3 regions of the Pseudarthrobacter sp. 1C304 genome follow, and region 3 is predicted to be linked to each of the others. Evidence: riboswitches for the same ligand, from Rfam matches in the RefSeq annotation. Region 3 holds a riboswitch; each other region holds the start of a gene.

Region 1 (3,265 bases), on a different contig from region 3:
CGGCCTTCATCTGCCGTGCGGCCAGCTCGTATTGCGGGTGGGACGGTAGCAGCGGGTATCTGACCCACCCGACCGCGGGCTGCGCCTCCAGCCATTCGGCCAGCCGCAACGCGGAAGCGGAGGAGTGGTTGACCCGCAGGGCCATGGTCTCCAGCCCCTTGGCCAGCACCCACGCGTTGAACGCCGAGAGCGCCGGGCCGGTGTGGCGCATCAGTTGCTTGACCGGGCCCTCGATGAACTCCTTGGTGCCCAGAATCGCTCCGCCGAGGACCCGTCCCTGGCCGTCGATGTGCTTGGTGCCGGAGTAGACCACCACGTCCGCGCCGAGCTCCCCGCAGCGCTGCAGCAGGGGAGTGGCAAAGACGTTGTCCACCACCACGGTGGCGCCGGCCGCGTGCGCCAGTTCGCTCACGGCGGCGATGTCCACGATCTCCTGCATGGGGTTCGACGGCGACTCGAAGAAGACCGCCGTCGTGGGTTCCGCCAGCGCCGCACGCCACTGCTCCAGGTCCGGGCCGTCCACAAAGACCGTCTCCACGCCCCAGCGCGGAAGGATCTCGTTGAGGATCACAAAGCACGAGCCGAACAGCGAGCGGGCCGCGACCACCCGGTCGCCGGCGGCCAGGAGGGCGCCGAGGGCGGTGAACACCGCGGACATGCCGGAGGCGGTGGCGAAGCAGGCTTCGGTGCCCTCGAGCAGCCGGAGCCGTTCCTGGAAGGTGGCCACCGACGGGTTGCCGTAGCGGGAGTAGACGAAGCGTTCGTCCTCGCCGGTGAAGGCGCGTTCCGCGGCGGCCGCGGACTCGTAGACGAAGCCTGAGTTGAGGAAGATCGGCTCGGCCGTCTCCTGAAAGCTGGTGCGGTCGAGCCCGCCGCGGACCGCCTGGGTGTCGGCGCTCCAGCCGGCGGCGTCAGGGTTGAAGCTCACTTAGTGCTTTCCGAGGTTGGTGGGCAGGCCGCGGTTCTTCCAGCCGTTGACCGTGCGGTCGCCGTGCCGGTCCGGTTCGCCTTCGAAGCCTTCAAGGACGTTGTAGGAGGTGAAGCCGGCCTCCGTCGCGGCGATGGCGGCGGCCACGGACCGGGCGCCCGAACGGCACAGGAAGACCAGTTCCGTGCCCTGGTCCTCGGGGGCCTGCTGCTTCAACTGCCGCTTCAGCTGTTCTGCGAACTGGGTGTTGGGGATGCCGCCGGCCAGGTTCCACTGGATAAAAAGGGGGTCGTTGCGCGTCGCTTTTGTGTCAGGCATGCCGATGTGCGCCCATTCACCCTCGGTGCGCACGTCCACCAAGATGGCGCCGTCCTCCAGCTTGGCCCACGCCTCCTGCGGGGTGAGGTCCCCGGCGTAGCTCACGCGTGGCCCTCGCCGTCGAACTCAAGATCGTCCACGGCATTGGCGACGGCGGCGTCGGCACTCGCGATCGCCGCCGGCAGCACCACGGCCTGGGCCACGATGACGCTGAGGCCGTTGTACGTGGCGGACGGGCTGCCGTGCAGCACGTAGCCCTCGGCCAGGGCGGCCGAGACGCGCTCGCAGAACGCCCGGTCATCGGGGCCGGTAAACAGGCGGTACGCCAGCTTCTCCTCGGCGGGTCCTGCGGGGGACGGGGCTGGTGCCACGCCGTTTCTATTACTGGAACCAGCGGGTGCGTCAGGCATGACGGATCTCCTTTTCTCTCACGCTTGCAGCTCGAATGGTCGATATGCCGAGTATTCACCTGAGGCACCCCGCCGCGAAAGGGAGGGTTGCCGACCGGCCAGTCAGGGCTTGGCGCCGGTTCTCATTACTCTCCACGAACGTAACACCTGCGACGCGGGCCGGCACCGCCGCAGCCGTCATCTTAAGTAACGGTCCCCGGCCTAACAGCAACGCGGGGTCACCTACGGCCCATCAGGAGGCCCCGGATGGGCGCCAAGTGACCCCGCGTTGCTTTGGAAGGCGGGGAGGGCTACTCGATGGTGGCGTAGAGCGCGTTGAGCTCCTCTGTGAGCTGCCGGCGGAGTTCCGGCGTGCCGATCTCCTTGCCGTCGATGTGGTTCACCGGTGCCAGCAGCCGGATGCTCGAGATCAGCCAGACGGCGTCGGCGTCGAACAGGTCGCGGGGTTCCAGCGGGCCGTAGCCCAGTTCCCAGCCGGCTGCTTTGGCCGCGGTGAACAGCGCCCCTTGCGACGTGCCGGGCAGAATGCCGCTGTCCAGCTGCGGGGTGATGAGGCGCCGGATGGTGCGGACCCCGCCGGCTCCGTCGTCAGAGGTCTCCAGGTGCGCCAGCAGCACGGTCGACGTCGGGCCCTCCAGAACCCGCCCGTCCGCCGAGGTGAAAATGACGTCGTCCGCGCCGTGGGCATGCGCGTACCGGAGCGCGGCCATGTTGACGGCGTAGGACAGGGTCTTGGCGCCCAGGAGCAGCCAGGGGGCGCGCTCGCCGACCTCGCTGTCGTACCCGCGGTCCAGCAGGATGACGTCGACGCCGGTTTCACGCTGCCGTCTGCCTGCCGGGCTGGTGGCGGAAGCCTGGACCCAGCACGTGGGTGAGCCGCCTTCGACGCCGCGGGTCACCAGCAGCTTGACCACCAGCTCGTCGTCGGCCGCCGCACCGGCCGCGGGTGCGGATTGGCTGCGGTACTCGCTGATGGCCGTGGCAATGGCGCGGCGCCAGGCGTCCTGCGCCGGGATGTCGAGCTCCAGCACCCGCGCGGATCCGGCCAGCCGGTCCAGGTGTGCCTGGAGTTTGCGGGGCTGCCCGCCGACGGCCAGCAGCGACTCGAAAACACCGTCGCCGCGGGTGGCGCCCTGGTCCGTCGCCATCAGCTGCGGCTTGGAGGAATCGGCCAGCCGGCCGTCCTGGAACGCGGGGTCGAGGAAGACCAGGACCGTGGCGGGGGCAGGGGCGGCAGCAGCAGGCGTCATGGCTTCAGCTTAGTGCGGCGGCGACGGGTTAGGATTTGAAAGTTGCCCGTTCCGGAACTGTTCCGCGGGTCTGGAACTTGAGGGGTTCGCCTGTGCTGTGGCCGTTTTCGCTGGCGGGGTCGCTCCCGTCCTGGGTGATCCTGATCCTCGCCGTTATCGACCTGGCCATCCGGGTGCTGGCGCTGGGCATTATTCCGGGAAACCGCCGCCCCACCACGGCCATGGCGTGGCTGCTGATCATTTTCTTCGTTCCGGCCGTGGGCCTGGTCCTGTTCCTGCTGTTCGGCAACTTCCGGCTCTCCCGCAAGCGCCGGGCGCAGCAGGAAGCCGTGAACACCCGCGTCCGCGCCGGCACCTCC
Region 2 (3,265 bases), on a different contig from region 3:
CCGATCGTCACCGAGGCCGGCGGACGCTTCACCTCCCTCGACGGCGAGGACGGCCCCTTCGGCGGCAACGCCCTCGCCACCAATTCCATCCTGCACTCCGAGGTCCTCAAGCGCCTCAACCCGGGACTGGACGACCTCCTCTAGCTCACCACCTCCAAGGATTCCCCAACCTCCCCATAGGAGCCTGTCCTCGACGGCGGCCCCACAGCCCGCCGCCAAGGTAGGGCATCTTTTTGGGAGGAGAGCAGCCTTGTCTGACACCGTTCACGCCCCGGTCCGCGGCGCTGCCGCAACAGCCGGGGCAGCCGGGGCACCCGGAACCGGGCCGGCGCTGCTGGTGCTGGTGGCGAAGTACCGGGACCTGGACCTCGAATCAGCCGCGGCCCTGCACGCGGCGGCCGCCGGGCTCGCACCGCACCTTGTCGCCGGCAGCACAGCCGTGGCCGCGTCCGTGGTCCTCGCCACCTGCAACCGGTTCGAAATCTACTGCGATGTCACCGCCGCGGCGGCGCGTGCGGCCGCCCGGGCAGATGTCCTCGGCGCGATCCACCGCTGCTCGGGGCTGCCCCGGAACCTCGTGTCGGCCCTCTTCGGGGAACTCCAAGGGGCCGCGGCCGCCGAACATCTTTTGGCCGTGGCCGCCGGCCTGGACTCGGTGGTGGTGGGTGAACGCGAGGTGGCCGGCCAGGTCCGGCGGGCGCTGGCCGCGGCGCAGGCCGCCGGAACGTCCAGCGGCCGGCTGGACCGGCTGTTCCAGGCCGCATCCCGCACGGCAAAGGACGTGGGGGCGCAGACGGCACTCAGCAGCGCAGGCGCCTCCATCGCCTCCGTTGCCCTGGACCTAGCCGCCGGGACCAGGCCGTCCGGGATCGCGGGGGCGTCCACCGTCCTCGTCGGAACGGGCGCCTATGCCGGCTGCCTGGCGGAACTGCTGAGGAACCGGAAATGCTCCGCCGTCTCCGTCTTCTCCCACTCCGGCCGCGCAGAGGCCTTCGCCGCGGCCAGGGGCGGCCGCGCACTCTCCGCCAGCGACCTGCCCACGGCAGTTGCCAACGCCGACCTCCTCATCGGCTGCAGCGGGGCGGGAGCCCGCATCGACGCCGCCGCCCTCGGCCGGTGGCGCGCGGACGCGGCGCATCCCCTCACCGTCATCGACCTGGCACCCAGCCATGACTTTGACCCCCGCATGGCGGACCTGCCCGGGGTGGAGGTCATCACGCTGGACTCGGTCCACCGCAGCGCTCCCCCGGCGGACGCCGAGGCCCTCCGCTCAGCCCGGGCGCTGGTCCGGCAGGCCGCCTGCCGTTTCAACGAACTGGACGCCGTCCGCGGGGCGGATGCCGCCGTCGTCGCCCTGCGCGGGCACCTCGAGGGGCTCCTCCGCAGCGAAATGGATCGCGTCAGCACACGGCACGGCGGGGACGTCCCGGCGGAGGAGGTTAACCGCGCCCTGCGGCACCTGGTGCGGCGGCTGCTGCATGCCCCGACGCTGCGCGCCCGGGAACTCGCCGCCGCCGGCCGGCAGGACGATTACACGGCGGCGCTGGACGCGCTGTTCGGCCTCAGCATTGCGGCCGCCGCGCAGACGCCGGGGGTTCCGGCGTAACAAACCGCTTCATAATCAGAGCGCGCCTTTCCGCCGGAAGAGCGATTGTCCTAGGCTCGAGAACAGGTCACGAGTGCCAGCGCTAAACCCCGGTTTGCTGGCCGGCAACCCTCCATTCGCGGTGGGGTGCCCCGGGTGACGACCTGGCCGGTCCGGAGCGGACCCGGCAAGCGCGGATCCCCGGTGCGTGGGGTCCTTTTCCAGCGAGGTCCCATGACTACTGCCACTTTCCCTGCCCCTGCCGCACTCCAGGCCGGCGGCCTTGCCCCGTCCGATGCGCGGTTCGACGTCGCCCGCCAGCCGCTCGCCGCTGTCACCGGGGCCGAGATCCAGGCACCGCTGATCCAGGGCGGCCACGTCCGGTACGCCAACCTGGACTACGGCGCGTCCGCCCCGGCCCTGTCCGTCGTCTCGGCCTACCTCAACGAGATCCTGCCCTACTACGCCAGCGTCCACCGCGGGGCCGGCTACGCCTCCCAGATCAGCACCTCCGTCTACGAAAACGCCCGCACGACCGTCCGCGACTTCGTGGGCGGGCGGCCGGACGATGCGGTGATCTTCACCCGGAACACCACCGATTCCCTGAACCTGCTGGCTGGCTGCCTTCCCGCCGCCGGCGGCGGTGAGCCCACCGGGGAGGTGCTGTACCTCGACATCGAACACCATGCCAACCTCCTGCCCTGGCAGCGGGTGCCGCACCGCAGCGTCATCGCCGCGCCGACCCTCGCCGGGACGCTGGAACTGCTCCGCGGCGAACTCGCCCACGGCGGCGTCAGTCTCCTGGCCGTCACCGGCGCCTCCAACGTCACCGGCGAGGTCCTGCCGGTCCGGGCCCTGGCCGCCCTGGCCCATGAGTACGGCGCCCGGATCGTCGTGGACGCCGCACAACTGGCCCCGCACCGGCGGATCGACATTGCCGCGGACGACGTCGACTACCTCGCCTTCTCCGGCCACAAGCTCTACGCGCCGTTCGGTGCGGGGGTCCTGGTGGGCCGTCCCGACTGGCTGGACGCCGGCACCCCGCACCTGGCCGGCGGCGGCGCCGTGCAGGACGCCCGCCTCGACACCGTCAGCTGGACCACGGGCCCGGCCCGGCACGAAGGGGGCTCACCCAATGTGCTGGGCGCCGCCACGCTGGCCCGGGCCACCCAGGTGGTGGCCGGCCTGGACCAGGACCAGTGGCACGCGCACGAGAACGCCATCCGGTCCTTCCTGGTCGAGGGCCTCGACCGGATCGACGGGGTGACGGTCCACCAGATCTTTTCGGACAGCGCCACCTTCGATGCGCCGGCAGGCAGTGGTCCCGCCAGTGGTCCCGGTAACGGGCCGGGCACGGGCACGATCGGCGTCGTCAACTTCTCCGTGGCAGGCTACGATGCCGGCCTGGTGGCGGCGTACCTGTCGGCGGAACACGGCATCGGCCTGCGCGACGGCCGGTTCTGCGCCCACCCCCTGCTCCGGCGCCTGGGACTTCCCTCCGGCTCCCTGCGGGCCAGCTTCGGGCTCGGGTCCCGGCTGGAGGACGCCCAGCGGCTGCTCGCGGGGATCCAGGAACTGCGGCAGTCCGGCCTCGGCTGGGACTACGTGGTGGACTCCGGGCGCTGGGTGCCCGCCAACGACACCCGCAGCTACCCGCACTGGGCGCCCAACACACCCGGG
Region 3 (3,265 bases):
AGTGGCGCGACGCCGTGCAGCCCAACACCAAGCTGTTCTTCGGCGAGGTGGTCTCCAACCCCCGCCAAGACGTGCTGGACATCGGGGGCATCTCGGCGGTGGCGCACGGGGCCGGCGTTCCGCTGATCGTGGACAACACCCTCTCCACGCCGTACCTCATCCGGCCGATCGAGTGGGGCGCGGACATCGTGGTGCACTCCGCCACCAAGTACCTCGGCGGCCACGGCGCCGCCATTGCGGGCGTCATTGTGGACTCCGGCAACTTCGACTTCGGCAGGGACCCGGAGCGGTTCCCCGGCTTCAATACCCCGGACCCCACCTACAACGGGCTGGTCTACGCCCGGGACCTCGGCGCGGACGGGGCCCTTGGCGCCAACCTCTCCTTCATCCTCAAAGCCCGCGTCCAGCTGCTGCGCGACCTTGGCTCGGCGGTCTCGCCGTTCAACGCCTTCCTGATCGCCCAGGGCATCGAGACCCTGAGCCTGCGCATGGAACGGCACGTCGCCAACGCCACCCGGGTGGCTGAATGGCTCGAGGCCAGGGACGACGTCGAATCGGTCGCCTATGCGGGGCTGCCATCGAGCCCCTGGTACGAACGCGGGCGCCAGTACGGCCCCCGGGGCACCGGCGCCGTCGTGGCCTTCAACCTCGCCGGGGGAGCGGAGGCAGGCAAACGCTTCGTCGATGCCCTGGAGCTGCACTCCCACGTGGCGAACATCGGCGACGTGCGCTCGCTGGTCATCCACCCGGCGTCGACCACCCACAGCCAGCTCTCGGCGGAACAGCAGGCGGTGGCCGGGGTGACCCCGGGCCTCGTCCGGCTCTCCGTCGGCCTGGAACACATCGACGACATCCTGGCCGACCTCGAAGCCGGGTTCCGGGCAGCCAAGGACGCCTAGGCCGGGAGGGGGCAGCCGTCACATGGAAGTCACAATCTTCGCCACATCGCCGCCCTCTTTCGTAAACTCAGTGCAGGTCATGAGTGCCAGCGACAGCCCCGGCTTGCTGGCCGGCAACCCTCCATTTGCGGCGGGGTGCCCCGGGTGAAGACCTGGCCTGCCGGTCAGCTGACGGTGGGCAAGCGCGAAGTTAGGTCTACACATGACGATTGCCGCCACCCGCCAGGGTGCCCCTGCCAGCACCACCACCGCCCTCCCCGCCACAGCGGCGCCGGACGGCACAGTCCAGTACGTCCGGATCGGCGACCTGGAGCTTGAATCCGGTGCCCGGCTGCCGGACGTCACGCTGGCCTACGAAACCTGGGGAACCCTCAACCCGGAGGCCACCAACGCGGTCCTGATCGAACACGCCCTGACGGGGGATACCCACGTCACGCGCGGCGCCAGCGAGGAGCCGGGCTGGTGGGAGCAGCTGGCCGGCCCCGGCGCCCCCGTGGACACGGACAAGTACTTCGTCGTCTCGATCAACATTCTGGGCGGCTGCTACGGCTCCACCGGGCCGTCGACGGCGGCGCCGGACGGCCGGCCCTGGGGCTCCCGGTTCCCGCTGGTCACCCTGCGGGACACGACGGCGGCCGAGGCCAGGCTCGCCGATGCCCTCGGAATCCGCGCCTGGCACGCCGTGCTGGGCGGCTCGCTGGGCGGGGCCCGGGCCCTCGAATGGGCCGTCAGCTATCCGGACCGGGTGCGGCGCTGCGGCGTTTTTTCGGTGGGCGCCAGCAGCACCGCCGAGCAGATTGCCTTCGCCCAGGCCCAGACCCTGGCCATCCGGCAGGACCCGAACTTCAACGGCGGGGACTACTACGGCGGGCAGCAGCCGGAAGCGGGCCTGGCCCTGGCCCGGCGGATAGCGCATATCACTTACCGCTCCGCCGCGGAGCTGGACGGACGGTTCGGCCGGAAGGCCCAGGGCGCGGAGGCCCCGCTGGAAGCCGGCTCCCTCGCCGGGCGCGGGCGCTACCAGGTGGAGAGCTACCTCGACCACCAGGGCAACAAGCTGGTCCGCCGCTTCGATGCGAACAGCTACATTGCCATCACCGAGGCCCTGATGAGCCACGACGTCACCCGCGGCCGCGGCCCCCTTGCGAAGGCACTGGCCCCGGCGACGGCGCAATTCCTGCTGGCCGCCGTCGACTCGGACCGGCTGTATTTTCCCGCGCAGACCCGCGCGCTGGCCGACGCGCTGCCGGGCGAGGTGGCCGTGCACACCATCGAGGCGCCGATCGGGCACGACGGCTTCCTGACCGAGATCGGCCAGCTCAGCAGCCAGCTCAGGCAGCACTTCTTCGGCTAGCCGGGCGTGTGCCGCCGGGGCGCACGTGTGCAATTTTGCAGATGGGCTCTGCACTAATGGCCGTTGAGGCCCAGGGCGTGAGCGTCCATACTCGTTGGGAATGATGCCCCAGTGTCACAAATCACAGGTATCCCATTGCCCAGAGTTCCATAGGGCGTCGACGGAGACGCCAAAGGAGTCGAAATGAGTACGCAAAACGCCGCCGCCAGGCGTCCGGAAGAGGAAGACGTCAAAGCGTCCGGCCTCAAAAAAGTAGTAACGGCCTCCATGGCCGGCACCGTGGTCGAGTGGTATGAATTCTTCCTCTACGCCTCCGCCGCCACCCTGGTCTTCGGCAAGATCTTCTTCCCGAACTCCGGCACCGAACTGGACGGCATCATCGCCGCGTTCCTGACCTACGCCGTCGGCTTCGTTGCACGCCCCATCGGCGGCATTGTCTTCGGCCACTTCGGCGACAAGTTCGGCCGCAAGCAGCTGCTCCAGCTCAGCATCATCCTGGTGGGCGTCTCCACCTTCCTGATGGGCTGCCTCCCCACCTTCCAGCAGATCGGCTACTGGGCTCCGGCCCTCCTGGTCTTCCTGCGCTTCGCCCAGGGCTTCGCCGTCGGCGGCGAATGGGGCGGCGCTGTCCTCCTCGTCGCCGAGCACAGCCCCAGCAAGTCCCGCGGCTTCTGGGCCAGCTGGCCGCAGTCCGCCGTTCCGCTGGGCAACCTGCTCGCCACCGGCGTGCTGTTCACACTCTCCGCCACCCTGTCCTCCGCTGACTTCCTCAGCTGGGGCTGGCGCGTGGCCTTCTGGCTCTCCGCCGTGATCGTCCTGGTGGGCTACTACATCCGCACCAAGGTCACCGACGCCCCCATCTTCCTGGAGGCCCAGAAGGAAGTTACCGAAGAGAAGAAGGGCTACGGCGTCGCCGAAGTGTTCCGCCGCTACCCGCGTGGCGTCTTCACCGCCATGGGCCTGCGCTTCGCGGAGAACATCCTCTACTACCTTGTGGTCACGTTCTCCATCA

What was found. Region 3 has a riboswitch for S-adenosylmethionine ahead of metX (homoserine O-acetyltransferase MetX). Riboswitches for the same ligand answer to the same signal wherever they lie in the genome.
Region 1: another riboswitch for S-adenosylmethionine. It lies ahead of ACTWQD_RS15915 (DUF1737 domain-containing protein); the one in region 3 lies ahead of metX (homoserine O-acetyltransferase MetX).
Region 2: another riboswitch for S-adenosylmethionine. It lies ahead of ACTWQD_RS04320 (aminotransferase class V-fold PLP-dependent enzyme); the one in region 3 lies ahead of metX (homoserine O-acetyltransferase MetX).

The regions. Positions count from the first base shown of each region.
Region 1 is NZ_JBQQCH010000009.1:143,184-146,448, reverse strand. It holds gene ACTWQD_RS15925 (O-succinylhomoserine sulfhydrylase) at 1-928, opposite strand, end outside; gene ACTWQD_RS15920 (rhodanese-like domain-containing protein) at 929-1,351, opposite strand; gene ACTWQD_RS15915 (DUF1737 domain-containing protein) at 1,348-1,617, opposite strand; SAM riboswitch class IV at 1,672-1,786, opposite strand; gene ACTWQD_RS15910 (aminodeoxychorismate lyase) at 1,947-2,906, opposite strand; gene cls (cardiolipin synthase) at 2,999-3,265, shown strand, end outside.
Region 2 is NZ_JBQQCH010000002.1:52,031-55,295, forward strand. It holds gene hisN (histidinol-phosphatase) at 1-144, shown strand, start outside; gene ACTWQD_RS04315 (glutamyl-tRNA reductase) at 251-1,606, shown strand; SAM riboswitch class IV at 1,672-1,785, shown strand; gene ACTWQD_RS04320 (aminotransferase class V-fold PLP-dependent enzyme) at 1,820-3,265, shown strand, end outside.
Region 3 is NZ_JBQQCH010000004.1:149,823-153,087, reverse strand. It holds gene ACTWQD_RS10190 (bifunctional o-acetylhomoserine/o-acetylserine sulfhydrylase) at 1-899, shown strand, start outside; SAM riboswitch class IV at 975-1,090, shown strand; gene metX (homoserine O-acetyltransferase MetX) at 1,102-2,253, shown strand; gene ACTWQD_RS10180 (MFS transporter) at 2,437-3,265, shown strand, end outside.